Regions from separate parts of the Shewanella litorisediminis genome, predicted to be linked through region 2. Evidence: predicted binding sites of a transcription regulator. Region 2 holds the regulator's gene; each other region holds the start of a gene.

Region 1 (3,276 bases), 560 kb from region 2:
GCATTCATTTGTGAGGCCAGCTTGAGTGCGCCATACAGGTTGGTACCGGTAGAAGGGCCGGTTTTTCGGCCAATCAGGGACTCAAGCCAATACATGGTGGCGATGGAATCAACATCTGGCACTTTCAGCATCTCATCCACCACGCCGGGAATGAACGAAGGCTCCACTCTGGGACGGCCAATGCCTTCAATACAGCTGCCTTTCTCGCAGGTAATGCCGGCATCGCCACTTATGAAATAGTCGTAGAATACCGAGTGCTGGGGGTCAACCACCAAGAGTTTGGTGGCGAGGCGCTGATAGCGGATATAGCGGCCTATGGTGGCCGAGGTGCCGCCGGTACCGGGGCTCATCACAATCCAGCTGGGGATAGGGTGAGGTTCGCGCTCCATCTGACCAAAAATGGCATTGGCAATGTTGTTGTTACCGCGCCAGTCGGTGGCCCGTTCGGCGTAAGTGAACTGATCCATGTAGTGGCCATTCAGTTCTTTGGCGAGCTTTTCTGACTCGGCGTAAATTTCGCTGGAATGTTCCACAAAGTGGCAACGTCCGCCGTAGAACTCAATTTGCTCGATTTTGCGCTTGGCGGTGCTCTTTGGCATGACCGCTATGAAGGGTAATCCCAGCAGACGGGCGAAATAGGCCTCTGACACTGCCGTACTGCCCGATGACGACTCAATGACTGCGGTGCCTTCTTTTATCCAGCCATTACACAGCGCGTACAAAAACAGTGAGCGAGCCAGGCGATGCTTGAGACTACCGGTGGGATGGGTACTTTCGTCTTTTAAATAGATGTCGATACCTTCAAGCATCGGCAACTCAAGCTTGATCAGGTGGGTGTCGGCGCTGCGCTGAAAGTCGGCTTCGATTTTGCCGATGGCATTGGCTACCCAATTGGTGCAAATGGGAAGGCTCATGGGGAGTCCTGTGTGTTGCGATACGAGCTTGGATAATAAGCAAAATCAAGCGGATTTCACAGCATCGGGATCAAAGCCGATACAGTTAATATGTTTCTTGGGACTGGAATAATTGAATACGAGAGATGAATTTCAGTTTGAGACGGCCGCTAGGGCAGAGAAGATGGTGGAGGGAGAAGGATTCGAACCTTCGAAGGCGGAGCCGTCAGATTTACAGTCTGATCCCTTTGGCCACTCGGGAACCCCTCCATCAGGGCGTAAAGTGAAAGAAACAAGTGGTGGAGGGAGAAGGATTCGAACCTTCGAAGGCGGAGCCGTCAGATTTACAGTCTGATCCCTTTGGCCACTCGGGAACCCCTCCACAAGTTTCTTGCTTTACATTTTTTGCGTTGCTGAAGTGGTGGAGGGAGAAGGATTCGAACCTTCGAAGGCGGAGCCGTCAGATTTACAGTCTGATCCCTTTGGCCACTCGGGAACCCCTCCTCATCAGCGGCGGCAATAGTAAGCAGAATCTATTGTCATGTAAAGGCTAAATTTGCAAAAAAGGCTAAAGTTAGTCGCCGATTGGTCGATTAAATGACAACAACCTGTTTTTGTGACGTTTTTTTATGCAAATTGCTGCTGGTTTAGTCAATGAAAGCCAAGTAGGTGACCGCCTTGCCCGCGCTGTGGAAGACGGGCGCAGGGGTGACTTTGGCCTGATTTTGGCCATGTTGTCCCAGGATGCCCGTGATTTTGCAGAGTTTTGTCTATCCCCCAATGAGTCGGTTGAGCAAAGGCTGAACAAACAATTCGAACTGCCCCCTAAGCAACCCTTGATTGCCACGCCCGGCGCCGAAGACTGTATGGATAACAGCGGTGTATTCCGAACCTTTGGCAAAAAGGCGTTTCATCTGACAGAAGCCCTCTTGCCCGAGCCTTTGGTGATACGGGGTGATGTTCCTGCCGACATGCTAATTGCACTGAGTAACTGCTCTCCCACTGTGCAGCGTCGGTATTATTCGGACGAGCGTCCAGCACTACCCTCACACCAGCATTTTACCGACATACTCGAAGCGCAGCGTGCTCTGGAAAAACTCATGGAGCATCCTGACAGCCGAAATCTGATGGCCATGGTTTGACCCAACACAGGGTTTGGCGTCGCGCATTTACCTATAATTGTGGGTAATTGCACCCAATTAACCCCCAGCAGGGCTATCAGAAGGAGTTTGGCGTCATGAAGGCCATCAAAACGAATCAATCATCCAGTGTTAATGATACCTGCACCGACTGTGGAAGCTTTGTCGACATAGGTGCTGTTATAGGAGAAGAAGATACTGTTCTTACGTTAGAGCTTTCAGGCGAAGACGCCGATGTTAGAGCGCAGTACTTGCTTGATTTGGCTGTAACCCGTTTTGGCGACGTAACAGGTCAGATTGACCCCACTGACGCAGGGTTCCGCCTCAGGCTCAACTTTGACGTGGCCGCCGAAAAAATGATTTTTCAATTGGAGCAGGGTCTGTGAAAAAATTAATTGTACGCGCTGTTGCTACAAAGTAATCAGCTGATGTACAGTCGAAAACCAATAAAAAATAACAATAATTTACAATAGGGCGCACAGACGTCCGTCGTTTCCCGCACCCTGGGATTTAGGGAACTGAGTGAAAAGGCGTAAATATCAATATCTGGTCGATCAAATAGTTCACTCGGCTGCCAAGCAGCAAGGTGACTTCGAAAAAACCGCCGAACTGGCCACAGAACTCTTGTGTCAAACACTGGGGTTGTGTGATGCCAGTGTGTGGGCTTTTGATGCGCAGCTGTCAAGCCAGCATCAGGTGGCACACTTCGGAAAAAGCCGCCTCGAACCCTGTGCACGGCGCCCCACCCAAATTGCCGACTGCCCCTTGTATCTGAAAGAGCTCGAGAGCCGACGTCACATCGATGCCTTTGATGTGGCAAAAGATCCAAGACTCGTTGAGCTGGCGTCCTGCTATTTTACCCCTAACGGTATTCACTCGGCCCTTGAAGTCGCCATTAGGATAAATGGCCATATTGAAGGGGTGCTCAGCCTTGAGCGCAGCATAGGCGCACGCTGGACCGACAGCGAACTTCATATTGCAAGCCAGGTCGCAGATCAGCTGGCGCTGGCGCTGGCGACCCGTAATACCTACGACAAAGAAGAAAAATTGTCCCTGTTCAAGAGTGCGGTAGAGCAGTCTGAGCAGGTCTTTATGCTCATTAACCTGCACACCGAAGCCGTAGAGTACGTGAATAAGGCACACGGCGATATTACGGGCGTCCCCCGAGAAAAGGTTATTGGTCGCTCCTTACGGCAATTGGATTTTTTCAAGCAGCACGCGAGGCTTGGTGAAGAAGTGCTCGG
Region 2 (3,276 bases):
TGGTGGAGCAATTGGACAATTTGACGGCTAACAGTGCCTTGCCGATCCGCAGTTATCTGGTATTGTCAGCAACGTCGCAACGTCGCGTGCTCCAGGATGCGGTAAAACACTTCCAGCGCATCCCTTTATCCGGCGCTGTGCTGACTAAACTGGATGAATCTGTTTCTTTGGCCGGCGCGTTAAGTGTACTTATCCAGAGTGGGTTGCCACTGAGTTATGTGACTGATGGACAAAGAGTTCCTGAGGATATGAAAGTCGCAGACACTTTGGCGTTGGCAAGACAGGCGCTTGATGCCCTGAATGAACCTGAGTATCAGGGCATCGACAACACTATGTGGTCGGAAAGCACGACCTTTGCGTTCGAGTAAAGCTATGACCCGTGATCAAGCAAGCGGTTTACGTATGATGAATCAGCCATATAACGAAAAAGTAAAAGTCATTGCCGTGACAGGCGGCAAAGGTGGGGTAGGTAAAACCAGCGTTTCCATCAATACGGCTGTGGCTCTGGCAGAAAAGGGCAAGCGGGTATTGGTATTGGATGCCGACCTGGGTTTGGCCAACGTGGATGTAATGTTAGGTCTGCGTGCCGAAAAAAATCTCTCCCATGTGTTGTCCGGTGACGCTGAACTGGATGACATTATTTTGCGTGGCCCCAAAGGCATTGGCATTGTACCTGCCACGTCGGGTACCCAGGCCATGGTGGAACTGACTGCGGCGCAGCATGCCGGGCTTATTCGCGCATTCAGTGAAATGCGCACCCAGTTTGATGTGCTTATTGTGGATACCGCAGCCGGTATCTCGGACATGGTGCTCAGTTTCTCCCGTGCTGCCCAGGATGTGTTGGTGGTGGTATGTGACGAACCGACGTCCATTACCGATGCCTATGCACTTATTAAAATCCTCAGTCGTGAGCACGGTGTGTTCCGGTTCAAAATTGTGGCAAATATGGTTCGCAGCTTACGCGAAGGCATGGAGCTTTTTGCTAAACTCAGCAAGGTTACTGACCGCTTTCTCGACGTTGCACTGGAACTGGTTGCAACAATTCCCTTCGACGAAAACTTGCGGAAATCAGTACGTAAGCAAAAATTGATTGTAGAAGCATACCCAAAATCACCTGCCGCCATTGCATACCATGGCCTGGCGAATAAGGTGATGAGCTGGCCGATACCGCAGCAGCCCGGTGGCCATCTGGAATTTTTCGTAGAACGTCTGGTACATCGTCCCGATTATCAAGAGGACAGAGCGAGTGAATAAAGCCGCGGCGTATACCTCCATGGAGAGTAAAACCTCCATCGTTGAACAGTACGCACCGCTGGTAAAAAGAATCGCGCACCATATGTTGGCCAGATTGCCGGCATCCGTACAGTTGGACGATTTGCTGCAGGCCGGCATGATTGGCCTGCTTGAGGCATCCGCCAAATTTGACGGCGGCAAAGGCGCCAAGTTTGAAACCTTTGCCGGCATTCGTATTCGTGGTGCCATGCTGGATGAAATCCGCAAAGGCGATTGGGTTCCACGTTCTGTCCATCGTAATCAGCGCAGAGTCGCCCAGGTGATAGATGAGCTGGAACAGGAGCTCGGACGTGATGCCCGGGACACAGAAATCGCCGAAAGACTTGATATGTCGATGGAGGAATACCATCATATCCTCAATGATGTTTCTGTTGGTAAAATCATAGGGATAGAAGATTTAGGCGTATCGCAGGATGTATTGGTTCCCGATGGGGAACAAACCAACGACATTTATGATGACCTGGCACAGAGCCAGTTTCAGCAGGCTTTGGCTGATGCCATTCGCCAGTTACCCGAGCGGGACGCGCTGGTGTTATCACTTTATTACGATGAAGCACTGAATTTAAAAGAAATAGGCGCCATTCTTGAGGTGAGTGAGTCGCGGGTATGCCAGATCCACAGTCAGGCCATGCTCAGGCTCAAAGGTAAGCTCAAGCACTGGACACAAGTATAAATTATTATTTGAGCAGCGAGAGTGTCAGCTCACCGGAGGAAACCTTGGACAAGAATATGAAGATTCTCATTGTTGACGACTTTTCAACAATGAGACGTATCATCAAGAACTTGTTGCGAGACTTGGGGTTTAATAACACCCAGGAAGCAGATGATGGCTCAACCGCCTTGCCAATGCTGCAAAAGGGTGATTTTGATTTTGTGGTTACCGATTGGAACATGCCGGGCATGCAGGGTATCGATTTGCTGAAAGCGATTCGCGCCGATGAAAACCTAAAGCATATTCCAGTACTGATGGTGACCGCAGAGGCCAAGCGTGAGCAGATTATTGCCGCCGCTCAGGCTGGCGTAAACGGCTATGTGGTTAAGCCTTTTACTGCTGCGACACTGAAAGAGAAGCTGGACAAGATATTCGAACGACTTGGTTGAGCAAGGATGAGCTATGCAGGCACACACATCAGGGCTCATTAGTCTCGAACAGGCACAGGAACTCGTCACACTCCTGAGTGCAGGTGAGCAGGAAAAGGCAGATTTACTGCTGAGGGATCTTGCGGTCCCCATTCAGAAAGAGCTGTTTGACGAAGTGGGTAAACTTACCCGCCAATTACATAGCGCGTTGGTCGATTTTCAGTTGGACAGCCGTCTGATGGAACTGGCCAGTATCGATATTCCTGACGCCAAAGAGCGACTGAATTACGTCATCGATATGACAGAGCAGGCAGCCAATAAAACCATGGATGCCGTCGAAGAGTGTTTGCCCCTCGCTGACGCCCTTATCAACCACATTCAAACCGTCATGCCGGCCTGGGATAAGCTCATGCGGCGTGATATCGACATTACCGAGTTCAAAAGCCTGTGCCATGACGTACAACAGCTGATGAATCGCAGTGCAATGGACTCAGAAAGACTGCGCGAGCTTTTGAATCAGATTTTAATGGCGCAGGATTTCCAGGACCTGACCGGGCAAATGATCCGACGTGTTATCGATTTGGTTCGTGAAGTCGAGAATAGCCTGGTGTCAATGTTGACCGTCTTTGGCGAGCAGCCAGCCACAGAAGTTACCCAGAAGAGTACCAGTAGCATAGAAGCGGAAGGCCCTATCATGAATGCCGAGCTTCGTCAGGATGTGGTGACTGGTCAGGATGAAGTCGATGACCTGTTGTCCAGTCTGGGTTTCTGATAAGGAGTCAATTTAATGTCATTTGATGTTGATGAAGAGATTCTGCAGGACTTTTTGATAGAAGCCGGCGAAATCCTCGAGCTTCTGCAGGAACAATTGGTTGCTCTTGAGAATAATCCGGAAGACACGGA
Region 3 (3,276 bases), 210 kb from region 2:
CGCCTTTGCCAAGCTCTACACCACCAAAACCCCAATCACCTCTGCCGACCTGTTGAACGACAGAGTATTGCCGTTTTTCGAAGCTCAGGCGCTGCCGATGCTGCGTATTCTCACTGACCGGGGCACCGAGTACTGCGGTAAGGTTGAGCAGCACGATTATCAGCTGTATCTGGCCATCAATGATATCGACCACACGAAAACCAAAGCCAGACATCCACAGACAAACGGTATCTGCGAGCGTTTCCACAAGACCATTCTGAATGAGTTCTATCAGGTCACGTTCCGCAAAAAGCTGTATAGCACACTGGAGGAGCTGCAAAAAGACTTGGACGAATGGCTGGCGCTGTACAACAATGAGCGCACCCATCAGGGCAAAATGTGCTGCGGTCGCACACCGATGGCGACATTAATTGATGGAAAACGGGTTTGGGCTGAAAAGAATTTAGCCCAAATCTAATCTGACAACGGCACCCCAAAATCGGGTAACTGTCAGATCAGGTCTGAGCTATTACACCTTAACAGCATTTTCCCCTGATGTGTTATCTGCAGTCGTATCCTCGGCATCATCCGGGGCGTCTGCGCCCAGTAATGGCCAGCCGCCCAGGGATTTCCAGCGATTGACTATGTAACAGAAAAGCTCTGCGGTGCGCTCGGTATCATAAAGAGCGCTGTGGGCTTCTTTATTGTCGAAGGAAATACCGGCGATTTTACAGGCCTGCGCCAGCACCGTGTGCCCCAGGGCCAGACCAGACAAACAGGCGGTGTCGAAGGTGGCAAAGGGGTGGAATGGCGAGCGTTTAACGCCGCTGCGCTCAATGGCCTTGGTGACAAAACCATGATCGAATGCGGCATTATGGGCGACGATGACGGCTCTGTGGCAATCTGACGCTTTCATGCCTTTACGCACCGCCTTGAAGATTTCCAGCATGGCCTCTTTTTCGCTGACGGCACCACGCAGGGGATTGCTTGGGTCGATGCCATTAAAGGCCAGCGCAGCAGGCTCAAGATTGGCACCTTCAAAAGGTTCAATATGAAAGTGCAGCGTTTTATCCAGCGCCAGCATGCCATCATCGTCCATGGTCAGCAGGGTGACGGCAATTTCCAGCAAGGCATCAGTCTGGGCATTGAAGCCGGCGGTTTCCACATCGATTACCACAGGATAGTAGCCACGGAACCTGTACTTGAGCTTGTTGGGGTTGAAGGCGTCGGACATCCTGAATTCTCTGGTAATGGCAAAGGGCGCTATTATGCTAAAAGGAGCCTTGGCTGTCATGTTTGATTGCGCAAAATCTGCGCTAAAGAACCGGGAATATTGGTCGATAGTTCCAGAGTAAGCATTGAATCGTGAGAAGTCCTATGTGGCGTAACTGCTTTATTCTATCCGCACTGCTGCTGCCCTTGGGCGCGGTGGCCGACATGCGTCACTACGTGGCCAGTATCGCCGACTCCCAGTGGCGCCTGGCAGAGAACTCCCGCATCCGCTGCAGTCTGGAGCACGACATTCCCTCCTATGGCAAGGCGGTGTTTTCCAGTGCGGCCGGTAAAGATCAAAATTTGCTGTTTACTCTGGATATGTGGTCCAAGCCCGATGCGGCCACGGCAGCAACTCTGGTGAGCAAGGCACCTTCATGGCGCCCGGGTGAAGTGCAGTCGACCATTACCAGGCTTTCTTATATGAGAGACTTTAACGGCGAAGTGCCCAAAAAGGCGGCCTGGTCCATGCTCACTGAGCTTGAGCGTGGCCGTGAGCCTACCTTCTACTATGCCGACTGGTACAACAGCGACAATAAGGTCGCCGTGGGGTTATCGGCGGCCAATTTCCGCCGCAAATACACCGAGTTTCGTCAGTGCTTATCGGGGCTGTTGCCCTACAGTTTTGATGATATCGCCTTTACTGTACTCAATTATGAGTCAGGCGGGACTGAGCTGACCCGCTTCTCCAAGGCGCAGCTGGCGCGGGTGCAGGAGTATTTGAGCCTGGACCCCGATGTTGAGCTGGTACTCATCGATGCCTATACCGACAGCCATGGTGGCCGTAACCTGAACCAAAAGGTATCTGACAAGCGTGCAGCCTCAGTAAAGGACTTTTTTGTCAGCAAAGGGATCCCCGCTGACCGTATCCAAACTGAGGGCCATGGCGAGACTCGTCACGTGGCCTCCAACCAGGGCGCGGATGAGCGCCAGCGTAACCGCCGGGTCGTTATCCAGATAACAAAAACGATTTGAGCATTAATTTTTGTTCATACAAAAGACCGCCAGCGCGGTCTTTTTTGTTTGCCGGCTGGGCAAAACCGGACATAAAAAAAAGCCCACTTGATCTCAAGTGGGCCGCAAAAGAATAAGCATTGCAATCAACAAATTGAAGGAAGGAAGTCAAGCATAAGAACCAGGGATGATATCGATGTGTCAGACACAGCGATAAAATGTTCTTTGTTTTCACAATCTGCCGCGCAGACACTTCCGGAAAACGTGGCCATTGTAGTCAGCCATGATAAGAACAACAAACGAGAAAAATTGGAATTTGAGATTAGTTTAACTAATGGATTGTTGTGTGATCTTGCGCACGTTAACGGCCTTAATGGCGATATTTCGAGTAATTAAGCATATATCAAGCATAAAAAAGCGTATTGCATCCCCGCAATATGTTATCACTCCTTTAAACCGGGTCTTTGGCGAAAGTTTCATCACCGTGTGCCCTCACCATTGCCACCTCTATTTTTGGGGGTATAGTGGGCTGCGGCAATGCACCAATCAACTGCAAAGGACGATAACAATGACAAGCAGAATCAGCACCCTAAGCCTGCTGACCCTGGGATTTGCCCTGGGGCTTACAGGCTGCCAGACCAAAGAAGCGCCATTAGAAGCGCCTGCGGCTGGCATCACCTATCCCGTCAGCCAAACGGTTGCCCTAAGCGAGCAAATCCATGGCGTTGAGGTGCAAGACCCTTATCGCTGGCTCGAAGAAAGCAGCCCTGAGACCGAAGACTGGGTAAAACGCCAGCAAGCCTTTGGCGAAGAATACCTCGCCGCCATTCCTAATAAACAAGTGGTGGTTGACCGTATTACCGAGCTGTGGAACTTCGAAAAAGTCGGCGCGCCTTTTGAGCACGGTGAAAATCGCTTTATTTTCAGAAACAATGGCCTGCAATCACAAAATGTACTCTATGTGAGTGAAAGTGGCGGTGCTGAGCGTGTGCTCCTTGACCCCAACCAGCTCTCTGCCGACGGCACTGTGGCCTTATCCGGTGTGTCTGTGAGCGGTGATGGTAAAACGCT

The links. The regulator FliA, encoded in region 2, starts transcription of late flagellar genes. The targets are predictions, from matches to a motif close to CTAAAGNTNNNNNNNNNNNNGCCGATA.
Region 1: JQC75_RS09210 (VC2046/SO_2500 family protein) is a predicted target of FliA. The motif match lies at 1,462-1,488, and genes of this name have one in related genera.
Region 3: JQC75_RS10730 (flagellar protein MotY) is a predicted target of FliA. The motif match lies at 1,296-1,322, and genes of this name have one in related genera.

Annotation. Positions count from the first base shown of each region.
Region 1 covers NZ_CP069213.1:2,110,798-2,114,073, reverse strand. The annotation lists gene JQC75_RS09230 (PLP-dependent cysteine synthase family protein) at 1-914, opposite strand, end outside; tRNA gene JQC75_RS09225 (tRNA-Tyr) at 1,079-1,163, opposite strand; tRNA gene JQC75_RS09220 (tRNA-Tyr) at 1,191-1,275, opposite strand; tRNA gene JQC75_RS09215 (tRNA-Tyr) at 1,313-1,397, opposite strand; gene JQC75_RS09210 (VC2046/SO_2500 family protein) at 1,523-2,035, shown strand; gene JQC75_RS09205 (DUF406 family protein) at 2,131-2,418, shown strand; gene JQC75_RS09200 (putative bifunctional diguanylate cyclase/phosphodiesterase) at 2,555-3,276, shown strand, end outside.
Region 2 covers NZ_CP069213.1:2,668,215-2,671,490, reverse strand. The annotation lists gene flhF (flagellar biosynthesis GTPase FlhF) at 1-368, shown strand, start outside; gene JQC75_RS11730 (MinD/ParA family protein) at 373-1,254, shown strand; gene JQC75_RS11725 (RNA polymerase sigma factor FliA) at 1,247-1,966, shown strand; gene cheY (chemotaxis response regulator CheY) at 2,011-2,394, shown strand; gene JQC75_RS11715 (protein phosphatase CheZ) at 2,408-3,145, shown strand; gene JQC75_RS11710 (chemotaxis protein CheA) at 3,161-3,276, shown strand, end outside.
Region 3 covers NZ_CP069213.1:2,458,377-2,461,652, reverse strand. The annotation lists gene JQC75_RS10740 (IS481 family transposase) at 1-457, shown strand, start outside; gene rnt (ribonuclease T) at 509-1,213, opposite strand; gene JQC75_RS10730 (flagellar protein MotY) at 1,357-2,226, shown strand; gene JQC75_RS10725 (prolyl oligopeptidase family serine peptidase) at 2,768-3,276, shown strand, end outside.